DNA from 4 places in the Bradyrhizobium sp. 613_E4_N2_2 genome. Region 1 is predicted to be linked to each of the others. Evidence: riboswitches for the same ligand, from Rfam matches in the RefSeq annotation. Region 1 holds a riboswitch; each other region holds the start of a gene.
What was found. Region 1 has a riboswitch for cobalamin ahead of AB7290_RS29650 (TonB-dependent receptor). Riboswitches for the same ligand answer to the same signal wherever they lie in the genome.
Positions count from the first base shown of each region.

Region 2: another riboswitch for cobalamin. It lies ahead of AB7290_RS30935 (TonB-dependent receptor); the one in region 1 lies ahead of AB7290_RS29650 (TonB-dependent receptor).
Region 3: another riboswitch for cobalamin. It lies ahead of AB7290_RS19620 (ribonucleoside-diphosphate reductase subunit alpha); the one in region 1 lies ahead of AB7290_RS29650 (TonB-dependent receptor).
Region 4: another riboswitch for cobalamin. It lies ahead of AB7290_RS19580 (TonB-dependent receptor domain-containing protein); the one in region 1 lies ahead of AB7290_RS29650 (TonB-dependent receptor).

Region 1 is NZ_CP197234.1:6,183,384-6,187,371, forward strand. Features, by position in the region: gene AB7290_RS29650 (TonB-dependent receptor) at 1-1,769, opposite strand, end outside; cobalamin riboswitch at 1,885-2,086, opposite strand; gene AB7290_RS29655 (histidine phosphatase family protein) at 2,158-2,730, shown strand; gene cobT (nicotinate-nucleotide--dimethylbenzimidazole phosphoribosyltransferase) at 2,737-3,789, opposite strand; gene cobF (precorrin-6A synthase (deacetylating)) at 3,800-3,988, opposite strand, start outside.
Region 2 is NZ_CP197234.1:6,502,862-6,506,849, reverse strand. Features, by position in the region: gene AB7290_RS30935 (TonB-dependent receptor) at 1-2,337, opposite strand, end outside; cobalamin riboswitch at 2,538-2,745, opposite strand; gene AB7290_RS30930 (hypothetical protein) at 2,977-3,342, shown strand; gene AB7290_RS30925 (FixH family protein) at 3,445-3,837, shown strand; gene AB7290_RS30920 (efflux RND transporter periplasmic adaptor subunit) at 3,922-3,988, shown strand, end outside.
Region 3 is NZ_CP197234.1:4,114,224-4,118,211, reverse strand. Features, by position in the region: gene AB7290_RS19620 (ribonucleoside-diphosphate reductase subunit alpha) at 1-1,893, opposite strand, end outside; cobalamin riboswitch at 2,016-2,233, opposite strand; gene AB7290_RS19615 (nuclear transport factor 2 family protein) at 2,621-3,070, opposite strand; gene AB7290_RS19610 (ribonuclease activity regulator RraA) at 3,072-3,857, opposite strand; gene AB7290_RS19605 (L-talarate/galactarate dehydratase) at 3,864-3,988, opposite strand, start outside.
Region 4 is NZ_CP197234.1:4,104,706-4,108,693, reverse strand. Features, by position in the region: gene AB7290_RS19580 (TonB-dependent receptor domain-containing protein) at 1-1,850, opposite strand, end outside; cobalamin riboswitch at 1,965-2,178, opposite strand; gene AB7290_RS19575 (hypothetical protein) at 2,254-2,475, opposite strand; gene AB7290_RS19570 (hypothetical protein) at 2,604-2,861, opposite strand; gene AB7290_RS19565 (hypothetical protein) at 2,964-3,176, opposite strand; gene AB7290_RS19560 (hypothetical protein) at 3,329-3,505, opposite strand; gene AB7290_RS19555 (adenylate/guanylate cyclase domain-containing protein) at 3,632-3,988, opposite strand, start outside.

The sequences.
Region 1 (3,988 bases):
CGCGAGGTCGTCAGGTCGAGCGGCTGGGCTGGCCCAAGCAGGAAGATGTTGTTGGCTGAGACGTCAGCACCGGTCGCGTACTGACTGAAGAAGGTCAGGCCGGGAACGGCGTCCCAGGTATAGCCAATGCGACCCGTCGTCGGGACCCAGGACTTCGAGAACGGGAAGTTCGCCTTTTCCAGCCCGGCGGCGTCGGTCGAGTTGCGGTCAAGCCCGATATGCTCGACGCGGAGGCCGCCGACCAGCGCGAAGGTTCGCGTGAGCTTCACCCGGTCCTCGAACGACAGCGCCTCGTTGTCGATGCGCGCGGTCTGCTGCTGCGTCGTGAGCAGGCCGTAAAGGCCACGGTCGGGATTGACGAGCGAGACGTAATCGTCCGGGAAGTTGGCCGCGCCTGGCCTGACGAAATCGAGATAGCTGGACGAAAGTGTCGTGACCAGGCGGTTGTCGAAGCCTGCGATATTAGCGTCCCAAATCAGGTCGGTAATGTTGCCGACAAGGCGTTGGCTATGTGCAACATAGAAGCGCTCGCGATCGACCATGTTCGAGTTGGGCAGGCCCGTACTGGCATTGAAAGCCTCGATCTCGTTGTTGAACCAGGTACGCTCCGCGCCATAGGCATAGGCTTGGCTCTTCAGCGTCAGGTCAGGCGCCAGCTTCAGTTCGAAGCCGCCGCGCAGCCACACCTCTTGTGCCACGTTGCGGTTGTCGAGAACGTTGTAATTGGTGTTGAAGGTACGATCGTCGATCGTGATCGCACCGAGATTCGTTTTGTTGAAGTTCGAGACGTAATTGCCCGAAACAATCCCGCTCGTCGCATGCGAACTGCTGAAGGCGACCGGTACCAGCGGTGCGCCCCAATAGGCCTTCGAGCGATCTTCCCGGTACTCGATCGCGCCCCAGATCTTGAGGCTGTCGGAGATGCGGTAATTGAGCTGGCCAGACACATCCAGCGTCTTGGTATTGGTGTCGTCGGCAAAGCCATTGAGCGAGGCGCGGCTGATGTCGAAGCGGTAGTCGAGCCCCTGCAAATTGGTGCTGCCGCCCGAGCCGTAATGGACGCCGAACGAGTTGAGCGAATCCCAGGAGAAGTCAGCGTCATTCCGGATCGGCCCGGTGTGTGGCTGCTTCGTGATCAAGTTGATTGCGCCACCGGCGGCACCTTCGCCCGACATTAGCGAGGCCGGACCTTTCAAAAATTCCACGGCTGCGAGATTGGCCGTATCCGTGATCCGCGAGGTCATGTTCTGCGGACCGATCTTGATGCCGTTGTAGAGCATGTTGATCTGGCTGTTGGTGAAGCCACGCATGGAGAAAGCCGCGGGCTCGGCCGGATTGTCGCCGGAGGTGACACCGACCGCGCCCTGCGCAACCTCCGACACGGTGCGATAGCCCTGCTCCCGCATGGTCTCGGCCGAGATGACCTCGACGGTCGCGGGTGTCTCCTGCACGGTCAGGCCGAGGCGCGAGGCGCTCTCGGCAACCACATTGGTGTTGAGCGGCGTCTGCGCCGCCGCGGTCGGCACGACGGGCTTGGCCGCGGCCGATGCGGCCGCTGGCCTGCGCGATGCTGCGCGGCGTGGGCTCTGCGCGTCCCGGGCCGCCGGCTTTGCCGGTTTGCGGGATTGGGCGGGCGACACCTCGACCGGCGGCAGCGGCTCGCGGGCCTGCTGCGCCAGCGCTGCGGGCAGATCGGCGACTGCAAATGAAGTAAGCGCGGCGGAAGCGAGCAGGAAGCAACGCGGTCGTACAAGACGAATGGAAGACACAGTTCGGGACCTCGGTATGACGTCAGTGGCACGTCACAGCGAACCAGGTCCCACCTCCGGCCTTTGAGCCTTCCGATGAAGCCGAATGTCTGTACTCCCCGACCGACATCTTCGCGTGTGACCACGGCTGACGGCAGGTCTCCTGGCTCGCGGGTCAGTACCTTGCATCGCCTTCCCGGGACCGAGATACCCAGTGGCTCGTGACGCAAGATTCGCCGCTTACAGTTGCGGGGGCAGCCGCGGCATTGGGGACAAAATCCCCGCACCGCATTCCCTTTTCATCCCCACTCGGGGAAACCGTCAAAGCCATCTAGGATTACCGACAAGACAGAGTCAATGTGCCGGTGCGACGTTATTACCACCGCGACCAACTTCCTTGGAGATAGGTATGGAAGGCGAGACCTTCCTCTGGCTGATACGGCATGCGCCCGTCGACGGCGTCAAAGGGACGATCCATGCGGCCGACGCGCCCGCCGATCTCGGCGATCGCGTGCAACTGGAGGCGTTGCGGCAGAGGCTTCCGCCAGATGCTGCGAGCTTGGCGAGCCCGGCGCGACGTACGGTTGAGACGGCGCGCGCGCTGGGACTCGAACCCGCGTTGGTGCCCGAATTAAGTGAGCAGGATTTTGGCGACTGGACCGGCCGGCGGCATGACGAGCTCGCGGCGACCGGCGGCGAGACCTATGCGCAGTTCTGGAGCGATCCGGCGCACGGGCGGCCGCCGGGCGGCGAAAGTTTTGAGGATCAGGTCGTGCGCGTCCGGCTGGGTCTCTCGCAAATCGGCGCCGGCTCGGCAACGCTCGTCGTTCACTCCGGCACCATCCGCGCCGCGCTCTGCATTGCGCTGGATCTGACACCACAAGCGGCCCTGCGCTTCGTGATCGATCCGTTGTCACTGACCCGGATCGACCGGCTCGCCACCGGCTGGCGCGTCGTCGCGGTCAATCAGCGCGCGGCTTGAGCCGGGTCAGGCCGGGCGATCCGGCACATTGGCCTGCGCGAAGGTCGCCATGCCGTTGTGAAGGCTGCACGCGAGCCGCACCAGCGGCAGCGCGATGGCCGCACCCGATCCTTCGCCGAGCCTGAGATCGAGGCTGATCAACGGCTGCACGTTCAGCGCACGCAACACCAGCCGATGCCCCTGCTCCGCCGATTGATGCGACGGCAGCAGGAATGGCTGGCACGACGGGTTCAGCCGTACCGCCGCCAGCGCCGCCACCGATACGATGAAGCCATCGATCAACACGGGAACGCGGGCTTGCGCAGCCGCAATGATGGCGCCGCAAATCGCCGCGATTTCGAGGCCGCCGACGGCGCACAGGATTTTTTCCGGCGAAGCGCCCGCAATGCCGTGATGCGCAATCGCCGCATCGATCACACCCGCCTTGTGCGCGCGGCCGGCCGCGTCGACGCCGGTACCGCTGCCCGCGATCTCCTCGGCACTGATGCCGAGCAGGCTCGCCGCAATCGCCGCCGACGTCGTGGTATTGCCGATGCCCATCTCGCCGAAGATCAGGAGATCGGGCCTGCCGGCTGCCGCGCGCGCGACTGCGCGCTGACCGGCTTCGAAGGCGAATGCCAGCTCCGTGGGGGTGAGCGCTGCTTCCACGCTGAAGTCGCGCGTGCCGCTGCGCGGCTTGTCGGTGACGATTCCTGCCATCTCCTCCTGTGCCAGCGTGCCGGCGTCGACGACCTCCAGGCCTGAGCCAAGCTCACGCGCCAGCACCGAGATCGCGGCACCGCCCGAGGCAAAATTCGCCATCATCGCGATGGTCACTCCTTGCGGATAGGCCGACACGCCCTGCGCGACGATGCCGTGATCGCCGGCGAAGACGATGATCGGCACTCGCGCAGCGCGCGGTTGCTCGGTCGCCTGCAGGCCCGCAAGCTCGACCGCAAGCTGCTCCAGCCGGCCGAGCGCGCCGGCCGGCTTTGTGAGTTGCGCCTGACGCGCGAGCGCCGCCTCGCGATGGACAGCGGAGACCTCGGGGCATTTCCGGGTGACCCATTCGGGGAGCATGCTGCCTCGCTTACGGCCTGCGCTTGAGAATGTAGCTGTCCATGATCCATCCGTGCCGCTCGCGCGCATCCTGTCGCGCGGCGACGATGCGCGGGCCGATCTCGGCCAGAACGCCCGACATGACGATCTGATCGTGCATACCGAGATAGGCGCCCCACCAGATGTGCAGCCCGGCTGGATCGAGCGACTGGAAAGCCGT
Region 2 (3,988 bases), 320 kb from region 1:
CGAAGCCGCGATCTCGTAGCTGCGCGGCGCGCCCAGGATGATCTGGTCGGTGTAACCCGGATCGCCCCAGGCCGCGTAGGGCTTGTTGGTCAGGTTCCTCACGCGAAAGCTGATCCGGGTCTGGTCGACGCCCGGGAAATAGGCTTTTGGAATATCGACGAACGCGTATGCGTCGAAGATCGTGTAGGCGTCCATCGTGACCAGATTGTCCTGGAAGTTGAAGCGGTCGCCGACGTGACGGACGAGGCCGCCGATCTCGACCGGCAGCTTCGTGTCGAAGCGATAGGAGGCGCCGGCGTTGGCGATGAAGTTGGGAACGTTGGGCGGCGTCTTGCCCGAATAGGACTGGAAGTCGCCATTGCCGTCGACATAGGTGAAGTCGATGAAGCGCGACTGCACGAAGGCGACGTTGCCCCATAGTTTCAGGCCCGCGACCGGATTGACCGCGGCGGCGATCTCGACGCCCTTGGAGGCCATCTTGCCGGCGACGTTGAAGAGGATGCCGCTTTCGGGGACGTAGACGTTCTTGCGCTCGATGTCGAAGGCCGAGAACGTGGCCTCCGCGCGCCTGTCGGCCGACAGCAGCTTCACGCCGGTCTCGTAGGTCCGCGACGTCGTGAGCAGCAGCGGCGTCGTGGGCCTGAGGATGAAGATGTTCGCCACCGTCGGGTCGGCTGCCGTCGCGTACTGGCTGTAAAGCATCACGCCGGGCGCGATGTCCCAGGTGTAGCCGATGCGTCCGGTGACCGGATTGAACGTCTTCGAGAAAGGATAGTTGGCTTTCAGGAGGCCATTCTCGTCGAAGCGGGTCCGCGACAGCTCGATATTCTCAAAACGGATGCCGCCGATCAGCGCAAAGGTCGAGGTCAGCTTGAGCCGGTCCTCGAACGACAGCGAGGCGGTGTCGAGATGGGTGTAGATCTTCTCGTCGCTGCGCGGGCCGTAGAGGCCGCGGTCCGGATTGAGGAGGTCGACGTAGTCATTGAAGAACAGCGTGTCCTGCGAGACGTTGAACTGGTTGCTGCTCGCCGCCACGGTGGCGACGAAGCGATTGTCCATTCCGCCGAGATTGGAATTGACGGTGAGGTCGGTGATGTTGCCGTAGAGCCGCTGCGCGTGATCGAGCGCCAGGCGCTCGCGGTAGATGCTCTGCGCGCCTGCGAAATTGCCTACGGTCTGGTCAAACGACGAGATCTCGTTGTTGAACCAGTGCCGGTGGGCGTCATAGCCATAGACCAGGCTCTTCAGCGAGATGTTGTTGGTGATGTCCCATTGAAAGCCGCTGCGCAGCCAGAGCTCGTTGGCGCCGCTGTGATTGTCGAGCACGTTGTAGTTCGTGGTCAGCGTGCGCGCGTCGATGGTGACCGGGACCGGCGTGCCGCCGCCGAGGTAATAGTTGCTCCAGAGGCCGGAGACGACGCCATACGTCGGCACGATGCCCGGCGCGTTCGCCGGCACCAGCGGCGTCCCCCAGTAGAAGCGGTCGTTGTCCTGCCTGTATTCGGTCGCGCCCCAGATCCTCAGGTTCTCGTTGACGCGATAGTTCAGCTGGCCCGAGACGTTGCTGAGCTTCGAATAGGTGTCGTCGATAAAGCCCTTGTTGTTGAAATGGCTGATGTCGAAGCGGTAGTCGAGGCCGTTGATCAGCGTGCTGCCGCCCGATCCGTAACCGGCGCGATAGCCGTTGAAGGAATCGTAGGAAGTGAAGGCGTCGTTGACGATTGGTCCGGTGTGCGGCGCCTTGTTCACGTAGTTGATGGCGCCGCCGGTCGCACCGAGGCCCGCCACCAGCGAGTCCGGTCCCTTGATGATCTCGACCTGCTGGAGACCAGCCACGTCCATGGGACGGCCGGTCATGGTCGACGGCCCGATCGGGATTCCGTTGTAGAGCGTGGAGATCTGGTCGCCGGAAAAGCCACGCATCGAGAAGATGGCGGGCGCGCCGGGCGCATCGCCGCCGGTGACGCCGACTGCAGCCTTGGCGACGTCGGTCGTGGTCCGGATGCCCAGGTTCTGCATCGTCTGTTGACCGATGACCTCGACGGTCGCCGGCATCTCGCGCGCCGTGATGCCGAGCCGGGAGCCGACGTCGGTGACGGCTGCCGTATTGAGCGGCGTCTGTACCGGCCCGCTCGGAGCTTGCGCGGCCGGAACGGCGATAGCAGGGGCGCCACGATTGCGTCCCGCGGCGCGCCGGGCCGCGCGCTGCTTCTGAGTGCCGGGGCTGACGGCAGGAGCCTGTCGCGGCGCAGGCGGCGACACGATCACCGGGCCGACCTCCCGGGAGCGGTTGTCCTGCGCCGCGCTTTGCGCGAGCGCCGCGGACGACAAGGACACCGACGAGAGCAGAGTAATCAGGAAAGCACGCGATAACGCTGGCCTTGCGCCAGCACGGAAATGAAGATTTTGCACGACAACGCTCTGCGGCGACGCAAACAAACCGTCACCGCGGTTGCCTTAGTCATCCACCTTCGCCCCAGGCGGCGGATGCACCGGCTACTTGTCCGACATCAGGGCACCCCGCCCAATGCGTTCGCGCGTGACCATGGCTGGTAGCAGGTTTCCTGGCTCGCGGGTCATCGCCTTCGACCACCTTCCCAGAGGCCCAAGCGGGGCTCCAGTGGTTCGTTTGGTCGTCGGCTATCCGCCTACAGTTGCGGGGGCAGCCGCGGAATTGCCCACTGAGGTGGACGCACCGCATTCCCTTGAAGAGTCCTTGCGGACACTACCGATCACGAAACTGGCATCAGGGGATGAGCGCGTCAACATCCGCGCGGGCTGCTGGACGGGCCGGTCGGTCGATGGTGGCCTTGTGTTGCTGTTTTGCACGATAGTCCGAAGGACCGCGTCGAAACGTCCAACCCGGCCTCCGGACGAGCCTGGGTAACGAACGCTTGACCACGATCAATAACTGCCTTTGGTGTCCGAGTATGCTACTGAGGCCGAGTTCCGGCCCGACAAGGTAAGTCGATATTGATGCAGTTCGTCCGTACCATCCTGGCAGTCGCCATCGCCATATCCTTGGCGATGCTGCCGGTTGGCGCGTCCGCGGCGAACCTCGCAATGTCGTCGGATGGCATGCAGACGGCCATGCACATGAGCGGCGACGCCGACATGTCGATGGACGATTGTTGTCCCGACATGAAGGGAACGGGCTCCCATAGCGGCGGCTACAAGTGCGGGATGGGCTTCTGCTGCGTCGGTGGGATCATCGCGCTCGGTGATGTCAGGCCCGTGGCGTTCGAACGTCTCGCCGTCATGGCCAGCACGATGGCTATTCCCCCGGATCAGGTCGTTTCCTTCCGCGGCGGCAGTCCTCCTTTCCGACCTCCTCGAATCTGATCTCGCAAAGCCCGAGACGCGAGCGGCGTGCCTGCTCGCGACGACGACTGACGTGCGCGCTTCACGCGCCACGGCGAAAGATCAATTCATGAGGACAGGACAATGCTTTCCAAAATCAGCACCGCGGCTCTCGCCGCCACCCTTTCGCTTGCCGCTTCCGCCGCGATGGCGGGCGCGGGCGACTACGCCTTCGAGCCCGTCACTCCGCAGATGAAGAAGGGCGAAGACGTCACGCTCGCCGTTCGCCTGACGAACAAGCAGACCGGCAAGCCGATACCGGACGCAGTCATCTTCAAAAGCCGCCTCGACATGGCCCCGGACGGGATGGCCGAGATGGAATCGGCGGTCGCGCCGCTGCCGTCCAGGGAGCCGGGTGTGTACGCCTTCAAGACGGACCTGCCGATGGCTGGACGCTACCAGATGACGCTGTCCGTGAAGGTGCAGGGCGAACCGGAGACCGTCACCGGCAAGGTGATCGTCACGGCGGTCAAGTGAGCGTTCGGGCGCTGCCCGGCGGCGCCCGACATTCCCCTTTTTCCTTCACACGGACGCGCGCTCCCGGGCGCGCGGATACACCATATGAAAACGCTGCGTCTCCTGACGGCTCTTGCGCTGGGCGGTGGCCTGGTCCTGGCCGGCTACTACT
Region 3 (3,988 bases), 2.1 Mb from region 1:
TGCTGTCGTCACCGTCCGCTTCAGCTTGGCATGGTCGAGTCCATTGGGACCGACATGGTTGAGCATGTTGATGGAGCCGAGATTGCAGACCGCGACCTCGTCGGCGGAGGTGTTCAGCGTGATCTCGGTGCAGAGGTTCGACGAGTGGATCACGCCAACGTGCCGCTGCGGCGAACGCAGATTGCAGGGGTCCTTGAAGGTGATCCAGGGATGACCGGTCTCGAACAGCATGGTCAGCATGCGACGCCAGAGGTCGCTCGCGCGCACGGTCTTGAAGACGCGCATGCCGCCGGCTTTCGCCCTGGCCTCATAGGCCTCGTAAGCCGTCTTGAACGCCTCGCCATAGAGATCGTGCAAATCGGGCGTCTCGTCAGGCGAGAACAGCGTCCATTCGCCATCGGCATCGACGCGCTGCATGAACAGGTCCGGCACCCAATTGGCGGTGTTCATGTCGTGGGTGCGGCGGCGGTCGTCGCCGGTGTTCTTGCGCAGGTCGAGGAATTCCTCGATGTCGACGTGCCAGGTCTCAAGATAGGCGCAGACCGCGCCCTTGCGCTTGCCGCCCTGGTTGACGGCAATCGCGGTGTCGTTGGCAACCTTCAGGAACGGGATGATGCCCTGGCTCTCGCCGTTGGTGCCCTTGATGTGGGCGCCGAGACCGCGGACCGGCGTCCAGTCGTTGCCGAGGCCGCCGGAATATTTTGCCAGCAGTGCGTTGTCCTTGATCGACTTGAAGATGCCGTCGAGATCGTCCGAGACGGTTGTGAGAAAACAGGACGACAATTGCGGACGCAGCGTACCCGAATTAAACAGCGTCGGCGTCGAGGCCATGAAGTCGAACGACGACAGCAGATCGTAGAACTCGATCGCCTTGGCTTCGCGGTCGATCTCGCGAACCGCAAGACCCATCGCGACGCGCATGAAGAAGGCTTGCGGCAGTTCGATCCGCTTGCCGCGGACGTGCAGGAAGTAGCGGTCGTAAAGTGTCTGGAGGCCGAGGAACTGGAAATTCAGGTCGCGCTCGGGCTTGAGTGCAGCCGCGATCCGGCCGAGGTCGAAGCGGGCCAGTTCAGGATCGAGCAGTTCGGCGGCAATGCCGGTCTTCACATAGGCCGGGAAATATTCGACATAGCGTACAGCCATATCGGCCTGCGAGGCGGAGGTCGGCACGGCATGGACATAGGACAGCACCTCGCCGCGCAGCTTGTCCAGCAGCAGGCGCGCGCTGACATAGGCGTAGTTCGGCTCCTCCTCGACCAGCGTGCGCCCGGCCATGATCGAGGCCAGCGCCAGTTCGTCCTGGCTGATGCCGTCGTAGAGATTGCGGGTGGTCTCGGTGAGCACGGGTGCCGCGGAAACGCCGTCGAGGTCGGCGCAGGCTTCGCCGATAATCAGCGCAAGCCGCTTGGCGTCGAGACCAACGCGCGAACCGTCGGCGAGCGTGACCTGAAGTGCCGGCGCGACAGCGGGCGTCGCTTCCGCGGCCGCCTCCTCGGCGCGCTGGCGCGACCGCTCCTCGCGGTACAGCACATAGGCGCGTGCGACCTTGTGGTGCTCGCTCCGCATCAAGGCGAGCTCGACCTGGTCCTGCACGTCCTCGATATGGAAGGTGCGTCCCTCGCCTGCCCGCCGCATCAGCGCAGTGACGACTTCGGCCGTCAGCTGCTCCACGCTCTCATGGACGCGGCGTGAGGCGACCGCGCTGGTGCCTTCGACCGCAAGGAAAGCCTTGGTCATGGCGACCGCGATCTTGGCGGAATCGAACGGCGAGACCTTGCCGTTGCGACGGATGATCTGCATGGCCGGCTCGCTCGAAGCAGGCGCAAGCGATTGTGGACGCAAATGAACGATGGGTGCGGAAGCGGTGTCCGCGTCGTGCAGGTTCAGTGACATCAATGGGCCCCGTGATGCGCGCGTTGTGTTTGAGCGGGGCTGTAAGGAAGGACGCTGCAGAAACGCCGGCAGCAGAGTTGCCGGGCGGTGCATGCAAGCGACCGCCGGACACCCCGCCCGTGGACGTTCAGATTGTCGCGGCAGGTCTCCTGGCTCGCAGGTCGTCGCCCACTTCCCGTCTTCCCGGCGCGAAAGGCGCCAGTGACGATTGTTCGGAAGCAGCTCGCTGCTGACAGTTGCGGGGGCAGCGCCGGAATTCCGCGCTCTCGCGCGGTTCACCGGCTTCCCTCTTAGCCACTAAATCTTGCGATCCAGCGGAACCGTGACGCCCACATGTGGTGACATATGCAGCCGGGTGTCAACGATTCGTTGCGGGTCAGAAGCTCTGTTCCCTGTGGAATGCGGGAATTCGCACTTGGGGCGCTCTTCAGCTTGGCGCGCTGTGTGACCCACGGCCCGACTGCAGGATCACACAGTCCGGCGCGACGCTGCCGCTGCATGTCGCCTCGCAGCCGCTCACCAGCGACGTCACTGTCGCTTCCAGCACGCGCAGCTCCGCAATTTTCGCCCTGATTGCACCGAGGTGCTTCTCCGCAAAGGTCCTCGTTTCGCCGCACGGCGAGCATCGCTGGCCGGCGAGCCAGACCGAGCTGGTCAGCCCGATGCGCGTCACGATGACGGCGGTGAAGGCGCCCTCGCCGCCCAGGAACGGCGTGGACGCTCGACGCTATTCGGACGAAAGGTGATAGCCGCGATCGCGATAGTCGAAATCGACGAGTTCGCAGATCCGAGCCGAGGGATCGGCGGGCGCCGCATAATAAGCCCTGATCTCCTTGATGCGACCGCTCGCCCCTTCGAACGCGTACCATTCGTCGCCGCGAAGCGCCGTGCCATGCGTGCGCTTCCAGTGCGTCCATTCGATCACGGCTTCCGGCGACGTCGACGAGCAAAGAATCTTTTCGATCGTCCATCGCGACCCGAGATTCTCGACGCACCAGATCCATTTGCGCGCGATGGTATCGGCGCCACGCCATGGAATGTCCGGCAAGCCGGGTGGGAAGTAGTGAACCGCGTCCGCTGTGAAGCAGGCCATCAAGGCATCGTAGTCGGCGGCGTTGCAGGCGTCGAAATAGCGACGGATCGTCGCCTCCATGGCGGCGGGCGATGTCTTGCTCATGTCAGGCTCCCGCCCGGATCGTCGTGGCCCGCGCCGGATCCGCACCGGCCTTTTTCCAGGCCTCAAAGTCGGCGCGCACGGCAGGTGTGGGCGGATAGACGCCGTAGAGCGGCTCGCCCGCACTGATACGATACGACAGGTACTTCTCGAGCTGGTCCCGCCTCTCGCAGAGGTCGGCCATTTCGGCGGCCAAATGCCGTGGCACGACCGTGATGCCGTCACCGTCACCGACGATGATGTCGCCCGGGTAGACCGCCACGTCGGCGCAGGCGATTGGAATATTCAGATCCGCGACGCGATGATACGACAACCGCGTCGATGCCGTGACCTGCCGGGCATAGGCGGGGAAATCGAGCCGCGCCAGCTCCTGGCCGTCACGAAACGCACCATCAGTGACAATGGCCGCGGCGCCCCGCACCTTCATCCGCGTCGGCAGCATAGCGCCCGCAGAGGCCGCGCGCGGATCGTTACGGCTGTCGATCACCAGGACATGGCCGGGCGGGATACTCTCGACCGCTTCCCACTGCAGATTGTCCGCGTTCGGATACGGCGTGAGCGTCTCTATGGTATCGAGATCCTCTCGCGCCGGGATCATGCGCATGGTGAAGGCCTCGCCGGCGAAGCGGACCGCGTCCTTGTTCATCGGCACCAGCCCGACCAGGAAGCACTGGCGCAGGCCTTTCTTGAACAGCTCGGTGGTCAGCGAACCCGAGGAGACATCCTTCAGCCGGCGGATGACAGACGGATCCAGGGGACTAAGCTTCGTCTTTGGTTCGTACATGGCCATCCTCCCTCAGGGGCGCTTTCCGACCTCGTGGACGTCACGGGCCCAGGCGCGCGCCTGCTCCGACAGGCTGAAGCCGAGGCCCGGTCGGTTCGGCACGATCATGCGGCCGTTCACGACCTCGAGCTTCTCGT
Region 4 (3,988 bases), 2.1 Mb from region 1:
TTCCAGATGACATTTGCGCTCCACTTCTCCTTCGGACGCCTCAGCAGCTCCAGTCCCGCCGTCGCATCCACCGCGCGGGTAAAAGTGTAGTCGGCACGAACGCGAAGCCGGTCCGTGATCGCAGCCGCGACGAAGCTCTCCGTGCCCTCCGTGATCGCCTTGCCGATATTGGTGTTGGTGCTCGTGAACGTCAGGGGATCGAACGTGCTCTGGATCAGGTCCGTGATGTTGTTGCGGAAGTAGGCCGACCCGAAGCGAACGCGATCGCCAAACAAGGGTTGCTCGAAGCCGGCGTCGAATCCGACGCTTTCCTCGGGCCTGAGGTTGGGATTTGCAAAGAAGAAGAACGCGGGAAAGCTGACGTAAAGCTGGTTAAGCGTCGGCGCCTTGAACCCCGTGCCGTAGCTTCCCTTGAACTTCGTATCCGTGACCGGCACGATCACGGCAGACGCCAGACGAAAGGTCGGATGCTCTCCAAACCGCTCGTTGTCGTCCTGCCGGACGTTGGCCGTGAAGAAGACTCGATCCCGGAACTGGGACTGCAGCTCCATATATCCGGCCTTGTTGACGTTTTGCGCCGAAACCGTCGCCGTTTGCAGTGTTTCGGTCTCATGCTCCGCACCAATGATGACATTGTTGTTGGGCGCGAGCTGGGTCGTGGTGTGCCAATCATACTTGACGCGGTCGCCGGTCGTGATCGTGGCCATCGCGTTGCCGGGCGAGATGTTGTAGTTCCAGTGATTGGTGTAGTTGACGCCGAAATAGCTTTTCATCCGGTCGTCGAGAGCGGACCAGACCGCCTCCCCGCGCGTGAAGAGCTGGTGCACCGTCTGCGTGCTTTGCGCGGCCGCGGGAAAGCTCGCGGATGTGACGGGATCGAAAGTGTCTCCGGTAAAGCGCAGGGTGGCGTCAGTATACCGCGCGACGCCGTTGAGCGTCAGGTTTTCGCTCAATTCGGCGCCAAGCTTCGTCGAATAGGTCATGTTGTCGTAATAGTTGCCGATCGCCTTCTGCCCCGGCGGCAGCAATTCGACCGGTGTCACCGGCACGTCGTTCGCGTGGAAATGCGCGACGTTGAAGGCATAGTTGAAGTGGTCCTGTGAACCGCTCAGACTTGCAGTTTGATTGAACGTTCCGAACGAGCCTCCCTCGACCGAGCCGGTGGCGCGGGCGGGACCGTCGCCCTTCTTCGTCACGATGGAGATCACGCCCCCCAGCGCGTCTGCGCCGTAGAGACCGCCCTGCGGACCGCGCAGGACTTCGATCTGCTGAATGTCGGAGGTGAGCAACTGGCCGAAATCAAACGAACGGTTCGGGTTGCCGGGATCGCTGACATCGATGCCGTCGATCAGGACCTTGGTGTGGTTGGAATTCGTTCCGCGCATGAAGATCGACGTCTGTCCGCCCGGACCGCCGGTCTGCACGAGGTTCAGGCCAGGAACCGCGCTCAGCGCATCGGATGCGGTCCGGCGCTGATCGCGCTCCATGTCTCTGGCGGTCAGAACCGTCACCGAGCTCGCAACCAGATTGGTCGGAGTGACAACGCCCGTCGGACTGACGACGACCGTCGGAAACAGGTTGGCCGCGGATACCCCGGCAACCGGGGGCGACGCCGGCACCAGCTCGGGTTTCGGCAACCGAGCGACGCGCTGCCGCTCGGGCTTGTCCGGCGCAGGCCGCGCGACTTGCGGCTTGGCCGGACGCTCGGTCGGCGCGACCTCGACCGGCGGCAGCAGATCGGGCGATGCCGATTGCTGGGCCTGGGCAATGGACAGATCGAGCGAATACAGGGAAACGAACGCGACAACGCCGGCGCGGAAGCGCCTGGCGGCAAAGACAATACGGGACACTCTTGTAACCTCGGTATGACGTCAGTGGCACGTCACAGCGAACGAGGTTTCACGGCAGAGCGTTCGATTGCTCCGGTGAAGCTAATGTCTGTACTCCCCGACCGACATCTTCGCGTGTGACCACGGCTGACGGCAGGTCTCCTGGCTCGCGGGTCGTTACCTTACGTCGCCTTCCCAGGACCGAGATTCCCAGTGGCATATGACGAAAGATTCACCGCTTACAGTTGCGGGGGCAGCCGTGGCGTTGAGAATATCCCGGTATCGGGAAAACCTCGCACCACGTTCCCTTTTGATCTCCGTGAGGAGAACCGTCACCGGCCAATCTACGGGGCGGGCAAGCGGAGAGTCAATCGGCCGGTTGCATGACGGGCAAAGCACCGCACCGGAGATTGAGCCGGCGCAATCAGGCCGTCTCCCGCTCCGAACGCGTCCTGATCATCGCCCGCTCGCCGGCATCGACGAGCTGGCCGATGCCGGTGCGGCCTGTGAGCGCGCAGCGGATGATGTTCTCGGCAACGGACCTGCGAAAGCAATGGTCCTCGCCGACCGGGCGATTGCGGCAGACCCGATCCAGCGCCAGCTTCATGTTGATCCGGGTGCGGGTGTCGAAATGCTCGCTGATCATTCGCAGGGCCTCGGTGCGTTGATGTCGGAGCGGAAACGCGTCGGCGTAGGCCGGGTTCCAAAAAAGGACCGCGCAAGGCGTTGCGCAGAGCCGACTACGCCCGATCTCTTGGTCCTGTGACGGGCGGGCTACGCCCGACCTCTTGGCCGCTGGGCCTGAGCCCAGGCCGCGGTGACGTCGCGCAGCGGAGCGTCGATGCGCCGGATCGGGGTCAGCTCACCGGAGGCCGAGATGATGGCGGTCTCCTCGCGGCGACAGCGCGGGCATACGAAGCGGACCTCGTGCGGCGACGAAGACCAGCTCGAACGTTTGACGTTGGCCGCCATCGGCCATGCATCGCAATGCGAGCACGACACCAGGAACCGACCGGGATCGAGCATACCCATTCCATAGGACTCCGCGTCCTGCCTGCCGCTTCAATGACTAACCCATGTGAATCGTTCCGGTGCCCGAGCACCCTCAGCGCTAGCTCCAGCCAGCGCCGCCGCTCAGTGGGCACCCTTGAGGGTGCATGACGTGGTGCAGGTGACGGTGTTGCCGTGGTCGCACGCCTTGCAGGCGGCAACGCACTGGTTCATGTCGCGGGGATTGTAGGAGCTGTAGTTCCGCATCGCACAGACCGGGGTCGAGCCGGTGATGTCCTGCTCCTGGTTGCAGGCGGCCGTCATGAGCGCGAAGATGAGGACTGCGAGAAGGCGCATGGGATTGCCCTGGTTAGGAGCGGCAAAGCGACGTCAGCGAGATGCGCTGCACCGCAACGGACCTCGGCATTCCCAATGCGAGCAATCATGATCGCGACGCTCGCATCCTCAAAGGATGCGCGCCAAACATTAAGAACGGATTGCAGGTGGCGTCAGGCCGCGGCCTTGGTCGCGATCGCCTTCCGCATATCCACCGCCAGCTGACGGTACTGCTCCGAGAGTCTCAGATAGAACTCGCGCTTGGTGCTGTCGGTGGCGAGCTTGGCAATCAGCTCGCATTCGGCGGTGAGCGTCTCGAACCGTTCCAGCCTGTCATGAAGTTCTGTCATCGGCGTGTCCCCATCAAACGCCACAAGGGACGTCAAACCTAAGCCTGAGAAATAGGTCACGGCGAACATCGTTATCCAGTAGAAACGTTTTTTCCAGCAAGGGCGGTGCAAGCCCAGCAAGAACGGCTATTTCTGCTCCAGCCGCCAGGCACCATCCCAAGCTGCGTCCGGCGGATTGGCCTCGAACTGCGCGATGCGGCCGAGCAGCGTGCGCGAGGGACCGTCGCCGGGCACGGCTTCGAGCGCTGCATTGAACGCGGCGCGAGCCTCGTCGAAGCGTTGCGCGCGGTAGGCGGCGAGGCCTTCGGCGTAGCGCGCGCGCAGGCTCTCCTGCGGGACGCTGAGCCCGTGCGCCTTGCTCATCACCTCGAAAATGGCCTGCGTTGCGCTTTGGCCGGCCACCGCCAGACGATCGATCTCGCGCAGCTCGAGGTTCGAGCCGATCGCGTCCGCCGTCGCCTGCGCGATCAGGATCCGCGTGCC